DNA from 2 places in the Cytobacillus sp. BC1816 genome. Region 1 is predicted to be linked to the other one. Evidence: riboswitches for the same ligand, from Rfam matches in the RefSeq annotation. Region 1 holds a riboswitch; the other holds the start of a gene.
What was found. Region 1 has a riboswitch for ZMP and ZTP ahead of ACR42H_RS18340 (bifunctional 5,10-methylenetetrahydrofolate dehydrogenase/5,10-methenyltetrahydrofolate cyclohydrolase). Riboswitches for the same ligand answer to the same signal wherever they lie in the genome.
Positions count from the first base shown of each region.

Region 2: linked by a shared signal. The riboswitch ahead of ACR42H_RS17045 (phosphoglycerate dehydrogenase) and the one ahead of ACR42H_RS18340 (bifunctional 5,10-methylenetetrahydrofolate dehydrogenase/5,10-methenyltetrahydrofolate cyclohydrolase) in region 1 are both predicted to bind ZMP and ZTP.

Region 1 is NZ_CP195611.1:3,606,241-3,612,312, reverse strand. It holds gene ACR42H_RS18350 (nucleoside hydrolase) at 85-1,044, shown strand; gene ACR42H_RS18345 (hypothetical protein) at 1,218-1,706, shown strand; ZMP/ZTP riboswitch at 2,276-2,358, shown strand; gene ACR42H_RS18340 (bifunctional 5,10-methylenetetrahydrofolate dehydrogenase/5,10-methenyltetrahydrofolate cyclohydrolase) at 2,447-3,307, shown strand; gene ACR42H_RS18335 (cold-shock protein) at 3,540-3,740, shown strand; gene ACR42H_RS18330 (DEAD/DEAH box helicase) at 4,040-5,491, shown strand; gene ACR42H_RS18325 (cold-shock protein) at 5,642-5,842, shown strand; partial or broken gene ACR42H_RS18320 (metallophosphoesterase family protein) at 5,922-6,072, shown strand, end outside.
Region 2 is NZ_CP195611.1:3,361,723-3,367,794, reverse strand. It holds gene ACR42H_RS17060 (spore germination protein) at 1-1,008, shown strand, start outside; gene ACR42H_RS17055 (Ger(x)C family spore germination protein) at 1,027-2,196, shown strand; gene ACR42H_RS17050 (GerAB/ArcD/ProY family transporter) at 2,214-3,317, shown strand; ZMP/ZTP riboswitch at 3,813-3,891, shown strand; gene ACR42H_RS17045 (phosphoglycerate dehydrogenase) at 3,959-5,158, shown strand; gene ACR42H_RS17040 (sigma-70 family RNA polymerase sigma factor) at 5,352-6,026, shown strand; gene clpP (ATP-dependent Clp endopeptidase proteolytic subunit ClpP) at 6,053-6,072, shown strand, end outside.

The DNA.
Region 1 (6,072 bases):
TTTTCTTTTTTAAGGAGTATTTTCATAAACAAAAGGGACATTCCGTAGGCATACTATAGACTAAATACGTAATGGAGGTGACTTATGTACAATGTTCTCATGTTTGTTGACTCAGGGGTTGATGATTCACTTGCCCTTATGTATGCCCTTCAGCATCCCGAGATTAATTTGGTAGGTGTAGTCAGCGCTTATGGCAACATATCTAAAGAAGAATCTATTAATAATACTGCTTATTTACTGAAGCTTGCAGGCAGAGAGGATATTCCCGTTATAGCAGGGGCGAGCGGGCCATTATCAGGGGAGACCGCTGTCTTTTATCCTGAAATTCACGGGGAGGAAGGACTTGGGCCGATTCAGCCTCCGAAGGACTTCAGCAATAATATAGAGGTTTATGATATAAATAAAATTATTGAAATTGTAAATAAATACAAGAATGACCTTGTGATCGTTGGTGTTGGGAGACAGACAGATTTGGCATTGCCGCTCATCCTGTATGGAAAGGATGCATATAAAGATGTAAATGCATTTTATGTAATGGGCGGTGCGTTTCTGGTTCCGGGAAATGTAACACCAGAGGCTGAGGCGAATTTTTACGCTGACCCCATTGCAGCGGATTCAGTGCTTGAGAAAGCAAAAAATATTTATATATTTCCTCTTAATGTAACAAATAAAGCGATAATCAGGCCTGAGACGATTAATTTTATTGCAAATAATACCCGATCACCTTTCAAAGATTTAATCCAACCTGCTTATGATTATTATTATGAGGCTTATCAACAGCTTGTCCCAGGAATTAAGGGTGCACCGCTTCATGATGTTCTTGTACTAAGTGTTCTCACCAATCCCGATCTCGTCAAGTATGTAAAACGAAGAGTGAGAATTGAACAGTTTGGAAAGGCAAAGGGAAAAAGCATAGCTGACTTTAGGCCGAAACCCGAAGAGGAACCGCCGGAAACACTTGATAATATAGCGATGGAACTTGACCTGCAACGTTTTATCATTGATTTTATAGAGGTTTTCCTTTCGCAGAAAAACCAGAAATAGCTTTTGACACCTGGTGTTAAAAGCTTTTTTTGTGTGGTGCAGAAGGGGATTGGGGATTTCACATAGAATGTATTAAGATGGAAAACATTTGCATTCAGGGAGCGTATCTTCAAATGGCAATAAATCCATTTAGTTTCTGCATACATTAAACAAATCAAATGGAGGCTTTCAAATTGCTAAAAAACAAAAAATTAAACAGGGCTCTATCAATTCTTGGAATGATCATAGCCATTGCCATAGCCTATAGTGTACTTGTCTTTTTAAATAAGGACGAATCCAAGGTCCAAAAAACCTCTGCGAATGCAGAGACATCCGAACGGGAATTAATGTACGATGATTTAGGAGACTTCATTGCCTCCAATCATACTTATTATAATGAAACACTTGGGTGGGGAAGAGACCGTAAAGTCAAATGGCCTAAACAAAGAAAACAGGCTGAATTAATCGTAAACTCGTTAAAAAAAATATCAGCAGAGAATAAGGATCTGCAGCATGACCTGGACACAATACTAAGTCTGGCAGAAACTGTGCAGTCGGGCACTAAGGAAAAGGATGTTCTTATTAAACTGCACCGATATTTTCATGATCTGGATATTGGCTTTAATGACTATAAAGACACAACTGATTATTTTGATGTAACTGAGTATAAAGGAGAAGGCTAATAAGAGAGTGACAAGTTATTTTCTTGACACTTTACCCCATATAAGGTAACATAGTGAATGAAGTATTTGAGGTATATTGTTGAAGTCGTTAATTCACGTGGATTGTTCGGCAGCCGAACCTTCTTTTTTTGTGAAACTGCGGCTTTTTATTATGTTTTATGCTCTTTAGGATTTTGAAAGAGTAAGCATGTGTTTGTAATTAAGAATAATTTGTGTGGACAGCTTAATGCTGAATTTTCTTCTTAATCATCTTCTATAAACCAGACACTTCTCCGTATTTTTACTTCAGTAAGTTTCTTACCATTTAATATTAAAATCTCAGAGAGCATCTAAGTCGGAAAGGATTCCGACCAACCTGATTCCCACTGGCGCGGTCTAGGAGCCGCAAGGATGGAAGAGAGGCAGGGCTTTCATTGTTTTAGGTAATAATTAATTAACTCAAATATATCACTTATAAGGACAGTATTTGCTGTCCTTTTTTATTTTTTTCAAAAACACGAACGTTTGAATAAGTTCCAGTTTAATTATTTGTGTTTTTGTGGTATGATGTATTCATTAGAATAGCTTATCAAAATCGCAGTGACTGACGACAATGCGGAATGAACCGCTGGGGAGCTGCGTCTATGTATAGCCGGTCGTCTGGGCAGAGATAAGGGATACCCTTGTCTCTTTTTTTCATAATAAAATGGAAAAGCCCGTCAGTCAGCCGAATAGGTGCTTTTCCTATAGGAGGAATATGCATGGAAAAAAAGATTATTCTTGATGGAAATGTTGTGGCAAAACATGTGAAAGACCAATTAAAAAATCGAATTGAAGAATTGAAGGGGAAGGATGTCGTCCCTTGTTTAGCCACTATTTTGGTGGGAGATGACCCTTCCTCTGAAACATATGTAAGGATGAAGGGAAATGCCTGTGAGAAACTTGGCATTTTATCAAAACGTATCCATATGTCAAAGGATACAACAACACAAGAACTATTAGAGAAGATTACAGAATTAAACGATGATCCTTCTGTGCATGGTATCCTTCTCCAGCATCCCGTACCTGGACATATAGATGAACGAAAAGCTTTCGAAGCTATTGCTATTGAAAAAGATGTGGACGGTGTGACAAGCCTTGGATACGGACAGACTGCATTCGGATTTGGTGAATATCCTTCGTGTACACCTGCAGCCATTTTGGAAATTATGGATTTTTATAAATTGAATGCTGAAGGTAAGCATGCAGTAGTCGTAGGGAGAAGCCCGATCCTTGGCAAGCCTGTCTCGGCCCTTTTACTCAATCGAAACGCAACAGTCACTACGTGCCATTCATATACCCAAAACCTGCCCCAAATTGTAAAGCAAGCTGATATTGTAGTAGCAGCTGTAGGGAAACCTAACTTCATCAAGGGTGAATGGATCAAAGAAGGAGCTATTGTCCTTGATGCCGGGTATAATGAAGGAAATATTGGGGATGCAGAGTATGACAGCTGTTTTGAAAAGGCGTTTGCCATTACCCCCGTGCCTGGAGGAGTTGGACCTGTTACGATTTCCATGCTTTTGAAGCATACTGTTCATGCTGCGGGAAAATCGCTTGAAATACACGAGAAGCATAAATAGTTCATTTATCCCTAAATAAAAATTGATCTTTAAAAGGATTGACTTATAACTGGGTGTCGTTTATTATTAGGTTAACGCTGTAAAGTTCGTTATATACTTTTTGGATAAGTAGTCGTAGCTGCAAAGAAATGTAGGCGATCGTTCATCCTCATTTCTGGCAGCTGCGACTTTTTTATGTTTAAGTTTATATGGTACATTATAGTGAAAAACAATTTATTGGGAGGCAACACAAATGAACACAGGTAAAGTTAAATGGTTTAATGCAGAAAAAGGTTTCGGATTCATCGAATCTTCAGAAGGTCAAGATGTATTCGTACACTTCTCCGCTATCCAAACTGAAGGTTTCAAAACTTTAGAAGAAGGTCAAGACGTAACTTTCGAAATCGTTGAAGGTAACCGTGGACCTCAAGCTGCTAACGTAACAAAAGCATAATTTTGCTTAAAATGAGGTGATGCATGTCTAATCATGCATCACCTTTTTATGTTTGCTTATCCACTTTGTAGCCTTCAGCATTCCTCAAAACAGATCTTCTGCAATAACTGCTTTTAGGAATATGTATTTTTCATTTCACCCAATTAAAATTCTTCACTTACAAAAAGTTTAAAAATAGTGCAAACGGAAATGTAAAAAAGAGATACAAACTGGAAAGCCTAGTAAAGTGTCCATGTCTTTATACAAAAACAATCTTTCAGTACCTAATAAGATATGCAATTCAAGGAGGAACATATATTTTGACAACTTTTTCAGATTTTGGCTTAAGTAATGAAATAGTAAAAGCCCTTTCCAATATGGGCTTCGAGGAACCAACACCAATTCAGGCACAGGCAATTCCAATCGGAATGAAGGGTAAGGACATGATTGGCCAGGCGCAGACTGGAACTGGAAAAACCACCGCTTTCGGTGTGCCGCTGTTAGAGCAGATTGATTTAAACGAAGGTATTCAAGGTCTCGTCCTTGCGCCAACACGGGAGCTTGCTGTACAGGTGGCAGAAGAATTAAACCGTATAGGACAGGTAAAAGGAGTCCGGACACTTCCTGTTTACGGTGGTCAGGATATCACCCGCCAAATCCGTGCGCTTAAAAAGCGCCCTCATATTATTGCTGCTACACCGGGAAGGTTAATTGATCATATTGAAAGAAAAACAATCCGTTTAAGCGACATCAAGATGGTAGTTCTGGATGAAGCGGATGAAATGCTTAATATGGGATTCATCGAGGACATTGAAAGAATTTTAAGTGAAATTAAAGGTGAGCGCCAAACCCTTCTTTTCTCTGCAACAATGCCGAAAAGAATTCAGTCTCTTGCTGAAAAATTCATGCAGGAACCAGAAATGGTTAAAGTCAAAGCGAAAGAAATGACTGTTAAAAATATTGAGCAGTACTATATGGAAGTGCATGAAAAACAAAAATTTGATGTGCTTTGCAACCTGTTGGATATTCAGTCACCTGAACTGGCTATTGTGTTTGGAAGAACTAAAAAGCGTGTAGATGAAGTGGTGGAAGGTCTTATCAAGAGAGGCTATTCGGCTGAAGGGATTCATGGTGATATTCCCCAGGCGAAAAGAGATCAGGTTATCCGCCGATTTAAAGAGCAGACAATCGATATAATGGTAGCCACTGACGTTGCTGCACGAGGTCTAGATATTTCAGGCGTTTCCCATGTTTATAACTTCGATATCCCGCAGGATCCTGAAAGCTATGTTCACCGGATTGGACGTACTGGGCGTGCTGGAAATAAAGGGCTGGCAATTACGTTCGTTTCTCCAAGAGAAATTGACCACCTGAAAATAATTGAAAGTGTTACAAAGAGCAAAATGACGAAAAAGCCTGTTCCTTCCTTTAAGGATGTTGTTGCAGGCAATCAGCAGGCGACTATTAATAAACTTATGGAAGTTATTGAAAAAGAAGAACATGCAGACTTCAAGAGAGTGGCGGAAAGTCTTCTTGAAGATACAGATTCTGTTACTTTGCTTGCTGCAGCCATCAAATTGCTGACTAAAGGTCCTGATGTAACACCGGTTAAATTAACTGCGGTGGAACCTATCCGTGTCAGAAAACCTAAAGGTGATCGCGGCGGGAGAAGATTCAACGACAGGTCAAGAGGCGGCGGCCGTGATAGAAGAGATTTTAAAGGCGGCCGGGACAGACGCACTAAAAACCGAAGCAGCAGCAATAAGGGATAATGCAGTCTAATATCCGAGAGAAAATGGATATATTGATTTTTTTCAGTGCTTTTTGAACATTTTATTATAAAATTTGAGGAATTTACCCATATTAGTAAATGCAGGGTAAAAAATCACTCTGTGAGTTATAGATATTAGGAGGAAATTTACATGGCAACAGGCAAAGTAAAATGGTTTAACTCAGAAAAAGGTTTTGGTTTTATCGAAGTTGAAGGCGGAGAAGATGTATTTGTTCATTACTCTGCAATCCAGACAGAAGGTTTCAAAACCCTTGATGAAGGCCAGGAAGTTAACTTTGACATAGAGCAGGGCCAGCGTGGACCTCAAGCTGTAAATGTAACAAAGTTATAATTGATTGATAAGAGAGTCCCCTTTTTAGGGGCTCTTTTATTTTTGGGGTAAAATAGGGTATAAAAGCAAGAGGGAAGGAATGATGCTGATTAAAATCCTTATTCTGTCTGATACTCACATGCCCAAGAAGTCAAAACAGCTGCCTGATATTCTTCTGAATAAACTTCTCAGCTTGTGATTTAATTATTCATGCAGGTGATTGGCAGGGCGTCGAATTGTATGATGAATTA
Region 2 (6,072 bases), 240 kb from region 1:
ACGAATATTTCGCTCATCCGTTCCAGAATTCAAAACAATAAATTAAGAATTGAACAAACAAAAGCAGGGACAGTGACCAAAACCAATATTGGCATCTTATATATGGAAGGAATAGCGGATAAAGACATCGTCAGGGAAGTGAAGCTGAGAGTCAGTAAAATCGACATAGACAGTATCCTCGATACCAATTATGTGGAAGAAGCTATAAAGGACAACAGAAAAACTATATTTCCCCTCTTCCAAAGTTCAGAGAGGCCAGATGTGGTGTCCGCTAACCTTTTAGAAGGCAAAATAGCGATTATTATACAGGGAACACCATTTGCCTTAATTCTGCCGGCACTTTTAATACAATTTTTTCAATCTCCAGAAGATTATTATGCTAACTATTTGGTGAGTTCATTTTTAAGAATCATTCGGATTGGCTCTTTTTACGTAAACATGTATGCTTCGGCCATTTACCTGGCGCTAATTACACATCATCATGGTTTAATCCCTACAACTCTAATGGTGACACTTATGGCACAAAGAGAACAGGTTCCTTTTCCAGCTATTGTGGAATTGCTGCTGATGGAACTTGCCTTCGAGGTTTTACGGGAAGCCGGAATACGAATGCCTAGGGCAATTGGTCCAGCTGTTTCCATTGTAGGAGCCCTTATTTTAGGCCAGGCGGCAGTCGAAGCTGGCTTTGTTTCAGCTGCAATAGTGATCATCGTGGCTACGACTGCCATCAGCAGCTTCACATTGCCAAACCCCAATATTGTGAATGCAGCACGCGGATTGCGTTTTATCTTTATTTTTGCAGCTGCTTTTATTGGATTCTATGGAATTATCTTAGTTTCCCTATGCATTATTCTGCACCTTTGCAGTCTTAAGTCAGTAGGAGTCCCATATTTTGCGCCATTCTCACCGGTAAGGTTCAGTGATTTAAAAGACAGTTTAATCCGAATGGGGTCCCCTTCATTATTAAAACGCCCAACTGGGACCAACCGTTCCAACAAAGTCAATTAAAAGAGCAGGGATGAACAAATGAGAAAAGCCATTTCGGTACTGTTGATTATAGGATTACTATCTGGCTGTTCCAATTACAGGGAGTTAAATGAGGTTGGTTTAATTATCGCTATTGGCATTGACCTTCCAAAGGAAAGGGAATCAGGCTATCGGGTCACATATCAAGTTATAAATCCGAGCTACTTCTCCCAAAATGGTTCTGGCAGTCTTCCTGTTATTAATTATACTGTGGAGGCAGAAACGTTTATTGAAGCATATCGCATGGCGTCTGTCATCATTCCAAGGGAGAACAGGGTAACTCACCTCTCCCTGATTATCATAGGAGAGGCTCTTGCGAGAGCTGGGATGGGACTCATATTTGATGTGTTTGAAAGAGGAGAGTCACGTTCCACATTTCCTGTCTTTATAGCAAGAGATTCTACTGCTGAAGAAGTTCTTGGAGTAGTGGAGCCTCTCGAATCCAACCCAACAAAAAGCATTATAAGCACCAGCGAAAATAACCAAAAAATGTACGCCATTTCAGAAGCAATCCCCATTTACAGGGCAATTTCCCTTTTATCGGGCGAAGGCCAAAACCTTATGCTATCAGGCGTGAAATTAAGCCAGCCCTTAAAGTCCGAAAATCAAACAGCCAATCTGCAGAATATAAAGCCTTCCGTTGTTGAGGTAAGCGGTTTGGCGATGTTTAAAAAAGATCAATTGGCAGGCTGGTTTGATGGGAAATTCGCAAGGACAGCCCATTTAATCACATCTGCCGTGGAAAGCACTTCATTCCCGCTGGCTTGTAAAGGAAATAAGAATATTACGATTACAACACAGGGTATAAAGAGTGACATTAAGACAGAGTTAAAACCGGAACCGGCTTTAATTGTCAACGCAAAGATAAGGGGCAATGTTACTGAATTAGAATGTTATTTGGAAATCAGTAATAATGAAGAAATGATAAAGCTTGAAAAGAAGTTTGAAAAGGAGGCAGAAAACCAAATTAGGGAAACGATTACCAAGGCACAGGAACTGGAAGCAGATGTATTTGGTTTTGGTAAAGAGCTATCAAAAGATGATCCAGAGTATTGGAAAAGACACGAAAAAGAATGGAATACTCTTTTCAGCAATGCGGAAATAGACGTAAATGTAGAGGCTAATATATCGAACTCAGGAATGCTGACAGATCCATTTAAACTACAATAATTTGGATGTGAAGAATTATGCCAAAAGAGAAGATCGATGGAATTCAATTATTCTGCCTTATGGTCCTTTTTATGTTTGGCACTGCTATTTTTTTGGATCTCGGCAGCGGCGCAAAGCAGGATGCATGGATTGTTACCATTCTTTCGCCGATTACAGGACTTTTATTATTTGCAGTCTATTACCGTCTTTACAAACAGTATCCGTCGTTGCCATTAACAGAATATGTGAAGAAAATTTTAGGGAAATACCTGGGAAGCATTATTAGCTATTTGTACATCATTTATTTCATTTATATAGCCTCAAGAGTTTTGCGTGATATTGAAGAATTGCTGATCAGTTCTCCTTATGCAAAAACGTCAATTATAACACTGGGTATTTGTATGGTATTTGCTCTGATATACGCAGTGAATTTAGGGCTTGAAGTATTTGCGAGGGCAGGGGTTATATGCTTTGCGATTATCTCAGTTACTTTATTCCTAATCATTATCTTCTATGTGATCAGTGATTTGATTCACGCAGAAAATTTAAGACCTGTCCTTGCAAATGGGTGGAAGCCTATAATCAAAGAGATTTTTCCAGTTAATATGACAGTTCCATATGGCGAACTGGTCCTATTTTCTATGATCTTTCCTTTAATAAAACGGGAAACAAAAATTATGAAGACTGGAAGTATGGCAATTGGGTTTGTTGGCCTTTACTTAACCATTAACACCATTGTATTAATTTGTATTCTTGGTGCAGACCTTCTTGACCGGTCTGCTTTCCCGGCATTGGCTGCTGTAGGCTATATTCAAATTGCTGGTTTTATTCAGCGACTTGATCCACTAATCATATTATTGATTGTCTTTCTTGGATTTATTAAAGTAGGAGTATTCTTCTATAGTGCGGTAATCGGAATGAATAACCTTTTTAAGCTAAAGCCGAATGCTTTTACATCCTATTCTGTCGGGGGAATAATATGTCTTTCTTCCATAATCATTGCACCAAGCTACCAAAGCCATCTGGATGAAGGGCTAAAAATCGTACCGTACACTTTACATATTGCTTTCCAGTTAGTCATTCCTATCCTATTGTTTATAGTGGCTGTAATCCGTCGTAAATGGAAAGAGCATAAAATTTAGCAGCAACTATTTTATCTTTCTAATATGCAGCCAGAATAAAAGGAATAAACCCAAAATAAAAGTAACTAAAAGAAAATAATCTTCCCCTTTTGCAGAAGCGATAACAATTTTTATGCTCTGCCAGGATTCGAATAATGAATGGCCTTGTATATGATCGAGAAATACGATCAGGCCTATTGTGCCGGCCAAGACTGATAAGAGAACGAATAAAGTACGCAATTGCTTCACCTGCAGGATTTAGGATACTTATTAGGGTTAACATGTTTTTTCATTTATATAACCCATTGGGAACGAAGGAAGCAATATCCGAAGAAATGAGATGAAATAGCGGTGATCAGTTGCTCAGTTCTTGTGGGAATATAAAGTATAAAACATTAAGCATAGTGTACAAAACAAGAAAAATATACTTTAGAAAATTAAAAAATATTTTATTAATGTAAGCGCTTTAAAGGGTTGAAGTTTTCAGAAGACTTTGATAAGATTTAAAAAACCGAAAAGGCTATGTGTAACTGGCGAGACGCGGATCACCGCGAGGGAGCACATAGTGTCGAAGCCGTTCGCCTGGGCAGAGGTAAGGGATTCTACCCTTGCCTCTTTCTGTTTTAAAATCTGACAAAGTTAGTTGAAAAGGGGAGAATCCAGTGAGTACCATGACTTTAGACAGAGTGAAGACGATTAAAACCTTGAATGCGATTGCGCCAAGCGGACTTGAGGTGTTTAACAAGGATCAATTTACAATCGATAATGAAAGCGGCAATCCGGATGCGATTGTCCTTCGGAGCTTTAATATGCATTCCATGGAATTGGGTGACCGATTAAAAGCAATTGCCCGTGCAGGGGCGGGTGTAAATAATATCCCGGTTGAGAAATGCACTGAGCAGGGAATTGTTGTTTTTAATACACCTGGTGCCAATGCGAATGCAGTAAAAGAAATGGTGCTTACTTCCTTAATGGCTTCATCCCGCAATCTCTTTGCCGGCATCTCCTGGACCAAAACGCTGAAAGATGAAGGAGACCAAATTCCAAAGCTTGTAGAAGCAGGGAAAAAGCAATTTGTCGGAAAAGAAATTAAGGGGAAAACTCTGGGTGTCATCGGGTTGGGGGCAATCGGGGCACTTGTGGCGAATGATGCACTTGAACTTGATATGGATGTCGTAGGCTTTGATCCATTCATATCGGTTGACACTGCCTGGAACTTGTCCCGCAATGTTCAGCGCGCCATGACCATTGAGCAGGTGTTTGCAGAATCCGACTACATCACTGTACATGTTCCTTTAACTGATGATACAAGGGAAATGTTCAATGAAGATACATTCAGCATGATGAAGAATGGTGTTCATATTCTGAATTTCTCACGCGGAGAGCTTGTGAATGAATCAGATATGGCTGCCGCCCTTGAAAGCGGAAAAGTGGGCAAATATATTTCAGACTTCCCAAATGAAAATATCCTGAAAATGAAAAACACGGTAGCAATTCCGCACCTTGGGGCGTCAACAAAAGAATCTGAGGAAAACTGCGCTGTCATGGCAGCACGACAGGTGAAGCATTTCCTTGAAACAGGCAATGTCAAAAACTCAGTGAACTTTCCAAATGCTGCTCTTCCTTACACAGGCAAGCGGCGTGTCACTGCTTTTCATAAAAACATCCCAAATATGGTCGGCCAAATCACTCTTGCTATTTCAAGCTACCAGCTGAATATCGCGGACATGGTGAACCGCAGCCGCGGTGAATATGCGTATACCATGATTGATATCGATAATAAAGTCAATGGCGATGTGATTCCTGGACTGCTTGAACAGGTTAATCAAATTGAAGGCATTATCACGTCACGAATTATATAAAAATGCAGCCTCAATTCCGCAGGGATTGGGGCTTTTTTTTGACTGCACGCAGGACTGAAATCAAAAAAGGTATATAACCAGTATAAAATCAGCTATCCTTAGAATAAACTGATAAAAAATATGAACCCCCGTATCTTTTTGTTCTCTTATTCCGTTATAGAAGCAGAGATGTATTAAAGGAGTGAACAGGTTTATGAAGCAAGGGAAAGTTCAGGCTAAATCAAGGGATTTCTTAAAGCAGAAGGAAAGCTGTATTGCAGATATCTATCCTTCACTGCAGCGTTATAGCCGGTTTCTTGCACAGAACCGCTGGGACGGGGACGATCTAGCCCATGAGGCAATCATCCGCGCATATAAAAGCTATTCGCCCGAGAAAGTTAATCAGGCTCTTTTGAAGAAGATTGTCTATAATTGCTGGATGGACACTCTTAGAAACAGAAAGCGGGAAAAGCTTCAAGAGGCGCCTGAACGGGAAATGAAGGAGTTCAGCCCTGATGGCGGAGAAGCAATCACCCATCTCCTTAATAGGCTGACATTAAAGCAGGCAGTTGTTTTTACGCTGAAGGAAGGGTTTCAATATCAAACAAAAGAGATTGCTGATATTCTTCGGACCACTGAATTTGCAGTGAAGTCCTCGCTGAACCGAGCACGGAAGCAGCTTCAGCAACCAGTAGAAGATGAGACTGAGGCTTCTTTTGCAAATGAGGAAGAAGAAAAGTTATTTCATCTGCTGCAGCAATCAGTGGCTGCGGAAGACCCGTCCATCCTGATAAAAACAATACCTTTCCTGCGATCCCTTGAAAGCCATGCCCAAAAGCCTGTACTGTCCGTTCCATCTTCTTCTAATACTCTCTGTATGGCGGCATAGATCCGCAATGAACAGGAGGGATACAGGTGACAGCAATACCATATGT